Regions from separate parts of the Streptomyces sp. NPDC086554 genome, predicted to be linked through region 2. Evidence: riboswitches for the same ligand, from Rfam matches in the RefSeq annotation. Region 2 holds a riboswitch; the other holds the start of a gene.
What was found. Region 2 has a riboswitch for thiamine pyrophosphate ahead of thiO (glycine oxidase ThiO). Riboswitches for the same ligand answer to the same signal wherever they lie in the genome.
Positions count from the first base shown of each region.

Region 1 (6,552 bases), on a different contig from region 2:
CCTTGTGATCTGATGTGTACGTTAAGCAAGATGCCATGGGTGTCAGGGAGTTGGTTCCTGGCCAGTCGAGGTTTAGCGACGGGGTAGGCGGGCGATGCGCGAGCGAGAGTCGGTACAGGCAGAGGTCATGATGAGCTTCCTTGTTTCCGAGGAGCTGTCGTTTCGCATTCCGGTGGAGCTGCGCTACGAGACCGGAGATCCCTATGCCGTCCGGCTGACCTTCCATCTCCCCGGCGACGCTCCTGTGACCTGGGCGTTCGGGCGGGAGTTGTTGATCGACGGGGTGGGCAGGGCGTGCGGCGACGGGGATGTGCGCATCGCGCCCACCGATCCCGAGCTGCTCGATGAGGTCCTCATCAGGCTTCAGGTCGGCGGTGACCAGGCGTTGTTCCGGGTGGGGATCCCGCCGCTGCTCGCGTTCCTCGACCGTACGGACAAGTTGGTGCCGCTCGGGCAGGAGCGGGCGCTCGCCGACTTCGAGACGCACCTGGACGAGGCGTTGGACCGGATCCTCGCGGAGGAGCAGAGCGCGGGCTGACCTCTGGGGGCAACGGGCACAGCCGGATGGCAGATTGGTGCATTTCGCGGCATTGCCCTGGGGGCTCGGCGCCGACCAGCTCCCGGTTCCTGTATCCCGGCTCACCGCTCACCGCTCGCCGCTCGCCGCTCACTGCCACCGCTCACCGCTTGCGGCGTCGGCCCCCGCCTCCGCCGCGGCGCTGCTTGGCGGCAGCGGGAGCCGAGGGAGCCGGGGTGGCCGACGCAGGGGCGGTGCCTCCGGTGCGGTCGGCCGAGACGACCAGGGCGGCCAGTGCCGTCGTCACCGGGACCGAGGCGACCAGGCCGATCGAGCCGATCAGGGTGCGCACGATCTCCTCGGCCACCAGCTCGCTGTTGGCCACCGTGCCCACGCTGCTCTGCGCGATCGAGAAGAGCAGGAGCAGCGGCAGCGCGGCGCCGGCGTACGCCAGGACCAGGGTGTTGACCACCGAGGCGATGTGGTCGCGGCCGATGCGGATGCCCGCACGGTAGAGGCCGCGCCAGCCCATCGTCGGGTTGGCCTGGTGCAGTTCCCAGACCGCCGAGGTCTGCGTGACGGTCACGTCGTCGAGGACACCGAGCGAGCCGATGATGACGCCCGCGAGCAGCAGACCGCTCATGTCGATATCCGGATAAAGGCCGTGGATCAGGCCGGTGTTGTCGTCCGTGTTGCCGCTCAGCGATGCCCAGCCGATGAAGAACGAGCCGAGCAGCCCGATGAGGAGGAGCGAGATCAGCGTGCCGAGCACCGCGACCGACGTACGGGCCGTGAGTCCGTGGCACAGGTAGAGCGCGATCAGCATGATCGCGCTGGCCCCGACCACCGCCACCACCAGCGGATTCGAACCCTGCAGGATCGCGGGCAGGATGAAGAAGGTCAGGATGAGGAAGCTCAACGCCAGCGCCACCAGAGCCATGACGCCGCGCATCCGCCCCACCAGGACGACGACGAGGGCGAAGATCCCGGCGAGCAGCGCCATGGGGACCTTGCGGTCCACATCGGTGACCGAGTACTGCAGCGCCTCCGGGGCCTTGGGCTCATAGGCGACCACCACCTGCTGGCCCTCGCTCAGCTGCCGAGGCGAGTCCGGCTGGACGATCTCGGTGAACGTGCGCCCCTTGTCCTTGCCGCTGGTCACCTCGACCGTCGCCTTCTTGCACATGCCCTCCGCGCGCGACTGCGCGGTCTGGCCCTCGGCGGTGGAGGTGTCCCCGGTGGGCGGCGGCTGCGAGGCGTTCACGTCCTTGCAGGGCAGCTCCTGCACCTTCGTCACCGTCGCCGACTCGGTCTGCCGGTCGAAGCCGACCCCGGTGCGCTCATGGCCCGGCGCACCGCCGGGCCAGAGCACGACGAGACCCACGACGACCGCGGTGGCGAAAGGAATCAGCACCGCGGCGATGACCTTGCGCAGATGCTTGGAGACGGGCGCCGCCGGGCCGTGGCTGTGCGAGTGCCCATGCCCGCCCCCGCCCCCGTGCCCGTCACCGCCTCCATGCCCGCCCCCGGGCGGGTTCGAGAAGGGCGGCTGAGACGGCGGCTCGGAGGGCGGCTCGGACGGCGGGCGGGGCGGCGGCTCTGTGGTGGTCACTGCCCGATCATCGCAAGAACGGAGGGGGCCCTCTGTTCAGCGCGCCCGATATGACGCTAGCGTGGGGGCACCTTTGCAAACGCGGGAGCTCGGAGCACCGGGCTGAGAGGGCGCTGACCTCCGTACGAAACGGCACGAACCGTGCCGGAGCAGTACGGAATCCGCTGCGTCGACCGCCGAACCTGTTACCGGGTAATGCCGGCGTAGGGAGTAGGTCTCATGACCACATCGGACGCACGCACGCCTGCCTCGACGCAGAACCAGAGCGACGAGGCAGGGAAGTCCATCGGCTGGCACAAGGCGTACGTCGAGGGCTCACGCCCCGATCTGCGCGTGCCGGTCCGCCAGGTGCACCTCACCAATGGCAAGGCCGTGACCCTGTACGACACTTCGGGGCCGTACACCGACGAGTCCATCGACACCGACGTCCGCAGGGGTCTCGCACCCCTCCGCGAGAACTGGATCATCGCCCGCGGCGACACCGAGGAGTACGTGGGCCGCCCGCCCCGTCCCGAGGACGACGGCATCAAGCACACCTCGCCCCGCGGCGGGCTGAAGAACCTCGACGCGGTCTTCCCCGGCCGCCCCCGCCAGCCGCGCCGCGGCCGTCAGGGCCAGGCGGTCACGCAGCTCGCGTACGCGCGTCGCGGCGAGATCACGCCCGAGATGGAGTTCATCGGGATCCGCGAGAACCTCGACCCCGAGGTCGTGCGCGCGGAGGTCGCCGCGGGCCGCGCGGTGATCCCGGCCAACGTCAACCACCCGGAGATCGAGCCGATGATCATCGGCAAGAAGTTCCTGGTGAAGGTGAACGCCAACATCGGCAACTCCGCGGTCACGTCCTCCATCGAGGAGGAGGTGGACAAGATGACCTGGGCCACCAAGTGGGGCGCCGACACGGTCATGGACCTGTCCACCGGCCGCAACATCCACACCACCCGCGAGTGGGTCCTGCGCAACTCCCCCGTCCCCATCGGCACCGTGCCGCTCTACCAGGCCCTGGAGAAGGTCGACGGCCAGGCCGAGGCGCTGACCTGGGAGATCTACAAGGACACGGTCATCGAGCAGGCCGAGCAGGGCGTGGACTACATGACGGTGCACGCGGGTGTGCGCCTTCCGTATGTCCCGCTCACCGCGCGCCGTAAGACCGGCATCGTCTCGCGCGGCGGCTCGATCATGGCCGCCTGGTGCCTGGCGCACCACAAGGAGAGCTTCCTCTACGAGAACTTCGAGGAGCTCTGCGAGATCCTCGCGGCGTACGACGTGACGTACTCGCTCGGCGACGGCCTGCGGCCCGGTTCGATCGCGGACGCCAACGACGAGGCGCAGTTCGCCGAGTTGAAGACCCTCGGGGAACTCAACACGATCGCCAAGCGTCACAACGTACAGACAATGATCGAGGGCCCCGGTCACGTCCCGATGCACAAGATCAAGGAGAACATCGACCTCCAGCAGGAGATCTGCGAGGAGGCGCCGTTCTACACGCTCGGCCCGCTGACCACGGACATCGCACCCGCCTACGACCACATCACTTCCGGCATCGGCGCCGCGATGATCGGCTGGTGGGGCACGGCGATGCTCTGCTACGTCACGCCCAAGGAACACCTGGGCCTGCCGAACAGGGACGACGTGAAGACGGGCGTGATCACGTACAAGATCGCGGCGCACGCGGCGGACCTCGCCAAGGGGCACCCGGGCGCGCAGGACTGGGACGACGCGCTCTCGGACGCGCGCTTCGAGTTCCGCTGGGAGGACCAGTTCAACCTGGCCCTCGACCCGGTCACCGCACGGGAGTTCCACGACGAGACGCTGCCCGCCGAGCCCGCGAAGACGGCGCACTTCTGCTCGATGTGCGGGCCGAAGTTCTGCAGCATGAAGATTAGCCAAAGCATCACAGAGCAGTTCGGCGGGACTGCGGCTGCGGAGGCGACTGCTGAGGAGGTCGCTGAGGGGATGCTCCAGAAGTCGAAGGAGTTCGCGGCGAGCGGGAATCGTGTCTACCTGCCTATGGCGGACTGAGTAGACAGCACTGGACGGGCTCGCGGTTCATAGGGAGTCGCGAGCCTGACGTGTAGCTGGGCGACTCGACTCACGGCGTTAGCCGATGTTGCTTGTCGGTGCGTGCCCCGCACCGTCGTTCGGTGCGGGGCACGTCTGTGTTCTCCGGGATCAACGGGAGCGGCTGTCGCGCTTCTTGTGATTCCAGCGAGACCGCCACCAAGCCAGCCGGTCGGCTGTCACCTGAGCGGCGGCTCTCAGTTCGCGAGGCTTCTCCTGGCTTCGTAGCGTGGTGATGTCCGCTACGGAGGAGGCACCATGCCAGTGAGTGAGCCGCCTGAGGGCGGGCCCCCACCGAGCGGTCCTCGGCAGGGGACACCGGGTGATGACCGTCCCGCTTCTGGGCAGTGGGCGTCTCCCGCTGGGCCGCCGCAGAAGAAGCAGCGGGGTCGTGCCTGTCTCTGGGGGTGCGCTGGCGCCCTGGCCGTGGTGATCGTCATTGTCGTGGTTGTGCTGGTGATCGCGGTGGGGGGTGACGACGATGGCACGACGCCTGCGCCTACTGACACCGTCACCGAGAAGACGCCGCAGGAACCCCAGGGCGAACGAGCGGACCTAATCAGCTTCCAGCTAGACGACCGCTCAGAAGCCGGGCTCACCAATATCTGGCTCGTTTGGACGATCAAGAACAGCAGCAGTGAGAAGTCCAACTACTCATGGGATTGGGAGGCGGTCGATGCCAGCGGCACCCGACTGGCGAACGGCTCTCAACTTGATACCAACGTGCAGCCCGGCCAGACCACCCGGGGTGAGTACCCCACCACGCTCAAGAGCGTAAAGGGCGTCAAACTCAACATCACCAGCTTCAACCGCACTACCAGCAACTGAGCAGGTTGACTTGATGACGCGATAGCTGCCGATGCCAAGGCAGCGTGCGCCCTCGCTGACCAGCCTCCGAGAGCACAGCAGCACCGCAAGACTGCGCCGAGCTAACCGCCCCTCGTTTCGTTGCCCTTCCCCCGATACCGTCGAGGGCGTGTCCGGCGGCGCTGGGTTGGTCACCCGTAGGCGTGCGTCGGTTGATCGCGCGCGACTAGGGGAGCTGGTTCGGGCATGGCGGTTGACGCTGCTTGGGGTTCGGCAGAGGGGTTTACGTCGGCGGGAGCGACGCGGGTCATGGGCGCCGCGTGCCGGGCTGCGGGGCTTGACGACAGGGGCGCGGAGCTGATCCGCCTCGGGGAGAACGCGCTGTTTCGGCTGGCCTCCGCGCCGGTGATCGTGCGCGTGGCCCGGGGGGAGGAATGGCTACCGAAGGCGCGGACCGAAGTGGCTGTCTCGCGGTGGCTGGGAGGCGAAGGGTTCCCGGCGGCGCGGGTAATTGAGGACCTAGAGCAGCCGGTCTTGATCGACGGTCACCCCGTGACGTTCTGGCATCTGATCGTTGAGGGGGACCGGAAAGCCACGTATGGGGAGCTGGGTGGCATCCTGCGGGATCTTCACTCCCTGTCGGTCCCAGGTGGTCTTCAACTGCCGTCGTTCGAGCCCTTCGACAAGCAGGAGCTGCGGCTCAACCGGGCCGTTGTCCCGGAGGATGACAAGACGTTCCTTCGGAAGCGGTGGCGGGAACTGCGCGACAAGTACGCGGAGCTGCGGTTCGAGACGCCAAAGGGGCCCGTTCACGGCGATGCCCACGTGCAGAACCTCATGGTGAATGATCAAGGGCAGGTGATCCTGATCGACTTCGAGGCCTTCTGTTTCGATCACCCTGAGTGGGACCTGATGGTGACCTCCGTAGAGCACCACAGCCTTGGGTGGCAGACCAACGAGCAGTACGCCGACTTCGTGGCCGCGTACGGGCGGGACCTGTACGACTGGGAGGGGTACGAGACGCTGCGGGGCCTGCAAGAGTTCGGCATGACGACGTGGCTGATGCAGAACGTGCGGGAGGACGAAGCGACCGCGGCTGAGTACCGGCGGCGCATCGCAGGGCTGCGGAACGACGATGGGCCTAGGGACTGGCGTCCTGATGGCGCCTGGTAGGTGCCGTTACTCGTCCTCCAGGCAGGCGAGAGCGTCGTGCACTTGGTCGTTGAAGGCGGCCACGGCCGGATTGGCTGCATGGGCGCTGACCTCCGCCTGGAAGTCGGTGACGTAGCGCTGGAAACGAGCAGACTGGAGGGAGTCGCCCCCCTCGACCGCCAGGCTTGCGGTGGTGACAGCTGCCTCCAGCTCACCGTTGAGTAGCTGGCTTTGGGCGAGCACCATGCGGCAGAACCCCAGGGTACGGGCGTACTTCGGGTCGGTGTCGTTCACTGCGCGTTGTGCGTGCTCGACGGATTCCCGGCGCATCTTGAGGTCACGGAAACAGTGGCAAAGCTCGCCCATCAGTTCCGCGGAGTCGAAGTAGCTGATCCACTCGGGGTCT
Region 1 covers NZ_JBFBJK010000021.1:3,715-10,266, reverse strand. Annotated here, with positions in the region: gene AB0O76_RS30460 (SsgA family sporulation/cell division regulator) at 95-538, shown strand; gene AB0O76_RS30455 (YibE/F family protein) at 681-2,129, opposite strand; TPP riboswitch at 2,201-2,356, shown strand; gene thiC (phosphomethylpyrimidine synthase ThiC) at 2,349-4,148, shown strand; gene AB0O76_RS30445 (hypothetical protein) at 4,617-5,015, shown strand; gene AB0O76_RS30440 (aminoglycoside phosphotransferase family protein) at 5,241-6,167, shown strand; gene AB0O76_RS30435 (sporulation protein) at 6,174-6,552, opposite strand, start outside.
Region 1: linked by a shared signal. The riboswitch ahead of thiC (phosphomethylpyrimidine synthase ThiC) and the one ahead of thiO (glycine oxidase ThiO) in region 2 are both predicted to bind thiamine pyrophosphate.

Region 2 (6,552 bases):
CGCGATGACCTCCAGCTTCACCAGATCCGTGCCGAGCGCCTCGCGGGCGAGCCGGGCGGTCAGGACGGCCTCGCCTGCGGTGAAGCAGCCCGCCGTGTTCGGCAGGACACGGATGCCGAGCCTGCCGAGCACGGAGAGCACCGAGCCCTGCACGCCCGGATCGAGGCGGCGCATCGCGACCGTGGTCAGCTCCGTTCCGGAGGCGACGAGGGACCGCTCAAGGACGTCCAGGCTGGGCGCACCGCCCGTACCCATGATCAGCCGTGAGGAGAGCGTGAGCCCGCCGATGACGAAGGGGTCGTCTGCCATGTCGGTTCAGCCTCCTTGGACGGCGGTGAGTACTTCGACGCGGTCGCCGTCGGCGAGCGTCGTGGTGGACCACCGCGCGCGCGGGACGACGGTTTCGTTGAGCGCCGCGGCCACGCCGGACGGGGCCGCGGTGAGCGTGGCGACGAGGGATTCGAGCGTGGTGCCCGCGGCCACCTCGCGGACTTCTCCGTTGACTGAGACGGCTGAGTGGGTCATGCGGGCTGCTCCAGGAGGGACTGTGCCGAGGGGGCCGTGGCGAACCGGCGGGGAGTGAACGCGCGCGCCTCGTCGGGCAGTTCACCGGTGACCAGGGCGTGCGCCATGACGTCTCCGGTGACGGGCGTCAGAAGGACGCCGTTGCGGTAGTGGCCGGTGGCCAGCTGGAGGCCGGGCAGGGCGGTGGGGCCGAGCATCGGCGCGTTGTCGGGGGAGCCGGGGCGCAGACCCGCGCGGGTCTCGGTCAGCGGCAGTTCCGTGATGCCCGGTACGAGCTCGTGGGCGTCCCGAAGCAGCTCGTACACGCCGCCCGCGGTGACCGTCGTGTCCCAGCCGAGCTCCTCGCTCGTCGCGCCGACCACGAGCTCGCCGTTCTCGCGCGGCACCAGATAGACATGGCTGCCCCGGACCACGGCGCGCACTGTGCGGCTCAGGAACGGCGCGTAGCGCTCCGGAACCGTCAGCCGCAGGACTTGCCCCTTGACCGGGCGAACGGGCGGCAGAACCCCCTCAGGGATCCCTGAGAGGCGTCCGCTGAGGCTGCCCGCGGCCAGCACGGTCCGGTCGGCCTCCAGGGCGGTGCCGTCCGCGAGGACGACGCCGGTGGCCCGGTCGCGTACGACCGTCAGGCGCTCCGCCCACGCCCGGTGGAAGACCACGCCCGCCCGCTCGCACGCCACCAGGAGCGCCGCGGCGAGCCTGCGCGGGTCGACCTGGTGGTCGCCGTCCACGCGGAGCCCGCCCCGCACACCGGGCGCGAGCATCGGTTCGAGGCGGCGGCACTCGCGCCCGCTCAGCCACTCCGAATCGAGCCCCGACTGGCGCTGGAGGGTGTGCAGTTCGCGCAGATGGGCGCGGTCGTCGGAGTCCAGCGCGACGGCGAGCGTGCCGCACGCGCGGTAGCCGAGATCGCGGCCGCTCGCCTCCGTCAGCTCCTGCGCGAACGCCGGATAACGCTTCGCGGAGGCCAGATTCAGGCCGAGCAGCGTCTGCTCGCCGTAGTGGAGCTCGGTGACCGCCGCCAGCATGCCCGCGGCGACCTGCGCCGCGCCGCCGCCGGGCTCGGGGTCCACGACCGCCACGGACAGGCCGCGCTGCGCCGCCCGCCAGGCCGTGACCAGGCCGATGATGCCTCCCCCGACGACGAGGACGTCCGTCGTCGCGTGGGGTGGTGTACGTGGATGCATGGGTGTCCAGCCCCTCCCTTCGCCGGCATGACCCGGATCAGGTTCGTACGGTCGGAGGCCGTCCAGCCTCCCTCTCAGCCCGGTGCGTCCGGGCTCCCGCGAGTGCTCTGCACCGGCCACCCTAGCCCGTCGTGTCCGGTGGCAGTAGGGGGAGCTGTCCGGATATGGGCGATGACGGTGTGTCAGAGATCTCCTCGTCGCGCCCTGAAGTCGGCGTCCTGTGCCGTCCTACAGTGATCGGGTGAGCGAGCAGCAGAGGCAGGCAGAGCGCCGGGTGGTCATCGTCGGTGCGGGGATGGCCGGGGTGCAGACCGCCGTGGCCCTGCGCGAGCAGGGGTTCACCGGTGCGGTCACCCTCATCGGGGCCGAACCCCATCAGCCGTACGACAGGCCGCCGCTGTCCAAGGCCGTGCTGCTCGGCAAGGCGGAGGGCTCCGCCTTCGACGTCGACTTCGAGGCGCTGGGCATCGAGCTGAGCCTGGGCCACGAGGTCACGGGCATCCGCCCGGCGGAGCATGAGCTGGACACCGCTTCGGGGCCGGTTCCCTACGACGCCCTCGTCATCGCGACCGGCGCCGAGCCGATCCTGCTGCCGGGCGCCTCCGGAGTCCCCGGCGTACATCTGCTGCGCACCCTGGACGACGCCGAACGGCTGCGTCCTGTGCTCGCCGAGCAGCACGACATCGTGGTCGTCGGGGCGGGCTGGATCGGCGCCGAGTTCGCCACCGCCGCGCGCGAGGCGGGCTGTGCGGTCACCGTGGTCGAGGCCGCCGGGCGGCCGCTCGCGGGGGCGCTGCCCGCGGAGGTCGCGGCGCCGATGGCCGCTTGGTACGCGGACTCCGGTGCCGAACTGCGCACCCACGCGCGCGTGGAGCGCGTCGAGCCCGGCACCGTCCTCCTGGACGACGGCACCCGCCTGCCCGCCGGCGCGGTCGTCGTCGGCATCGGCGCCCGGCCCGCCACGGACTGGCTCGCCGACTCCGGGATCGCCCTCGGCGCCCACCGGGAGGTCGTCGCCGACGACCACCTGAGGACCTCGGAACCGGATGTGTACGCGGTCGGGGACTGCTCCTCCTTCCCTTCGGGAAGGTACGGCGAGCGCCTCCTCGTCCACCACTGGGACAACGCCCTCCAGGGCCCGCGCACGGTCGCGGCCAACATCATCGGCGAGACCCCTTCGGCGTACGACCCGGTCCCGTACTTCTGGTCCGAGCAGTTCGGCCGTTTCGTCCAGTACGCGGGACACCACGGCTCCGCCGACGCGCTGGTGTGGCGCGGTGACCCGTCGGGCACGGCCTGGACGGTGTGCTGGCTGCGTGCGGGCGCCCTGGTGGCCGTCCTCGCGGTGGGCCGCCCCCGGGACCTCGCCCAGGGCCGCAAGCTGATCGAGAGCGGCGCGCGGCTCGATCCGGCCAAGGCGGCGGACCCTTCGGTGCCGCTCAAGAAGGCGGTGCAGGAGTAGCCGCGCCGACTGCTCCGCCCTCTGTCAGTTCTCGGGGATACGCTTTGTCCTGTGACCGAGATTGACGCAAAGACTGATGCTCTCGTCCCCGCATGGCTCCACCTCCCCGACATCGCCGAAATGCTCGACGTCGAGGTGACGCGCGTGCGCCAGCTGGTGAAGGAGGGCCAACTGATCGCCGTGCGCCGTGGTGAGAACCGCGCGCTCCAGGTGCCCGCCGCCTTCATCGACGGCGACAAGATCGTCAAGGGCCTGACCGGCACCTTGACGCTCCTGAGGGATGACGGCTTCTCCGACGAAGAGATGCTGGAGTGGCTCTTCACTCCCGACCCGACCCTGCCGGGCACGCCCGCGCAGGCGCTGAGCGAGAATCGCGGCACGGAGGTGAAGCGCCGCGCCCAGGCGCTCGCCGTCTGACCTGATCCGAACCGCGCGGTGTACGGGCCGCACCCGCTCCACGCGGCCCGTACGCCACCGCCACCGACAACGGGGGGAACACTCCATGGCCATGACGCCTGCCCGCGAGCAGCTCGCCGACGCCCGCCTCTACCTGTGTGTGGACGCCCGCAAGCGCCAGGGAGACCTCCCGGAGTTCCTCGACGCCGTCCTCGGCGCCGGCGTCGACATCGTGCAGCTGCGCGACAAGGGCCTGGAGGCCGCCGAGGAGCTCGAGCACCTCCAGTTCTTCGCCGACGCCGCACGCCGGCACGGCAAACTCCTCGCCGTGAACGACCGCGCGGACGTCGCGCACGCCATCGGCGCCGATGTGCTGCACCTGGGCCAGGGCGACCTGCCCGTGCCCGCCGCCCGCCGCATCCTGGGCGACGACGTACTCATCGGCCGCTCCACGCACGCCGAGTCCGAGGCCGCCGCGGCGGCCGTCCAGGACGGCGTGGACTACTTCTGCACAGGCCCCTGCTGGCCGACCCCCACCAAGCCGGGACGGCACGCCCCCGGTCTCGACCTGGTCCGGTACACGGCGTCGCTCGGCACGGACCGCCCGTGGTTCGCGATCGGCGGCATCGACGCGGGCAATCTGGACGAGGTGCTCGAAGCGGGCGCCCGCCGCGTGGTCGTCGTCCGGGCGATCACCGAGGCGGACGATCCGGCGGCAGCCGCGGCGGACTTCGCAAAGCGGCTGCGTACGGCCTGATCGGCGAGCTTCGTACGGCCTGATCGGCGTTGTTTCGGCCATCCTCCGGGGAAGCTGTCCGTAAGGTGGACGGGGATTAGCCGGTGCGGCACCCCGTCGCTAACCTGCCCGTATGGCCCTAGGCACTGCTTCCACCAGGACAGATCGCGCACGCACCGTGCGCGACATGCTTGCGACCGGCAAGACCACGTACTCGTTCGAGTTCTCGGCGCCGAAGACCCCGAAGGGCGAGCGGAACCTGTGGAACGCGCTGCGCCGGGTCGAGGCGGTGGCCCCCAGCTTCGTCTCCGTGACGTACGGAGCGGGAGGCTCGACGCGTGCGGGCACGGTCAAGGAGACCCAGCAGATCGTCGCCGACTCCACGCTCACGCCGGTCGCCCACCTGACCGCGGTCGACCACTCGGTGGCCGAGCTGCGCAACATCATCGGGCAGTACGCGGACGCCGGGATCAGGAACATGCTCGCGGTCCGCGGCGACCCGCCCGGCGACCCGCTCGCCGACTGGGTCAAGCACCCCGAAGGCCTCACGTACGCCGCCGAACTGGTCCGGCTGATCAAGGAGTCGGGTGACTTCTGCGTGGGCGTCGCGGCCTTCCCCGCGATGCATCCGCGGTCGGACGACTGGGACACGGACGTCCGGCACTTCGTCGACAAGTGCCGCGCTGGCGCCGACTACGCGATCACACAGATGTTCTTCTACCCGGAGGAGTATCTGCGCCTCCGCGACCGGGTCGAGGCCGCGGGCTGCTCCACGCCGATCATCCCGGAGATCATGCCGGTGACGAACGTGCGCATGCTGGAGCGGCTGCCCCAGCTCAGCAACGCTTCCTTCCCGCCGGCGCTCAAAGAGCGCATCCTCACAGCCAAAGACGATCCGGCGGCTGTACGCTCCATTGGCATCGAGTTCGCGACGGAGTTCTGCGCGCGGTTGCTGGCCGAGGGTGTGCCGGGGCTGCACTTCATCACGCTCAACAACTCCACGGCGACGCTGGAAATCTACGAGAATCTGGGCCTGCATCACCACCAGGCCTGAAACGGCCGTACCCACGGGGCGGCGGCCGTGGGGAGAGGGGCGTACATGGGCTGGACGGTCCTCTACATCGCGTTCGGATGTGTCGCGCTGTGGCTGCTGGGCGAGGTGCTGTTGCAGTACAAGGCGCGGCTGCGCTGGCGCCTGCTCGCCTTCGGGGGCTTTCTCGGGGTGGTCATCGGCGTCCTGATGCCGTCGGTGTGGGTCATCGGGGCGGGCGCGATCGCCTTCGCGACGGGGCAGACGTACGTGACGCTGTCGTTCCGCCGCGGCTTCTCGACCGGCTGGGCGCTCGGCGGCCAGCCCGGCCTGAGCAAGCGCCGCAAGACCTCGCCGCGGGCCGCCGCCCAGGACCCGACGCTCCAGGTCTCCGACCTCGAGTACGAGCAGCCTGAGCCGCCCGCGCACGCGCCCGGCGAGGGGGTCTACGCGCCGGAGCCTCTGCCGGACGACACCGGGCAGTACGGCGTGTACAGCGACTCCGCGTACGCGCAGCAGCAGCCCGCCCAGGACAGCGGCTACGGCTATGACACGTACGCCGCGGCGGGCTACGACCCGCAGCAGCCCTACGCCTACGGGGAGACCGGGCAGCAGCAGTACGCCGCGTACTCCGACCCGTACATCGGGACGCAGACCTACGGCGGCGAGCAGAGCTACGACACCTACGGCGACCAGCAGCAGTACCCGCCCTACCCTGCAGCCGATCCGTACGGCAACGGCAACGGTGCTGGTGGCTACAGCGAGACGCCGCCCGGCGGGGTCTGGGTGCCCCAGCAGCGCAGCGTCGACGACCCGTACGGGGCGTACGGGGGCGAACTCCCGCCCGAGCAGCCCAATCCTCACCAGGGCGAGCAGCCCGTCAATGGGAACGGTTACGGGTACGACGCCGGGTACAACGAGCAGTACCGGTACTGATCCCGGGACTCACGTACTGATCCAGGGACTCACTGCGAGCCGCGGAACTCCGGACCCTCCACGATCAGGCCGGCGACCAGCGTGCCCGACATGCCGGCGTGCGGAAGACCGCCGCCCGGGTGCGACCAGCCGCCGACCGCGAAGAGCCCCGGCACGCGCGTGCTGTTGGCCGGGTGCAGCAGCCGGCCTTCGCCCGCCGCGAGGGACGGGGGCGGGACCGCGCCGCCTTCGGCGCCCGTGGCCTGTGCGATATCGGCCGGTGTGCGGACCTCGTGCCACA
Region 2 covers NZ_JBFBJK010000015.1:150,901-157,452, reverse strand. Annotated here, with positions in the region: gene AB0O76_RS25125 (thiazole synthase) at 1-309, opposite strand, end outside; gene thiS (sulfur carrier protein ThiS) at 316-525, opposite strand; gene thiO (glycine oxidase ThiO) at 522-1,712, opposite strand; TPP riboswitch at 1,710-1,822, opposite strand; gene AB0O76_RS25110 (FAD-dependent oxidoreductase) at 1,987-3,174, shown strand; gene AB0O76_RS25105 (Rv2175c family DNA-binding protein) at 3,226-3,591, shown strand; gene thiE (thiamine phosphate synthase) at 3,677-4,327, shown strand; gene metF (methylenetetrahydrofolate reductase [NAD(P)H]) at 4,440-5,360, shown strand; gene AB0O76_RS25090 (hypothetical protein) at 5,406-6,272, shown strand; gene AB0O76_RS25085 (NAD(P)/FAD-dependent oxidoreductase) at 6,302-6,552, opposite strand, start outside.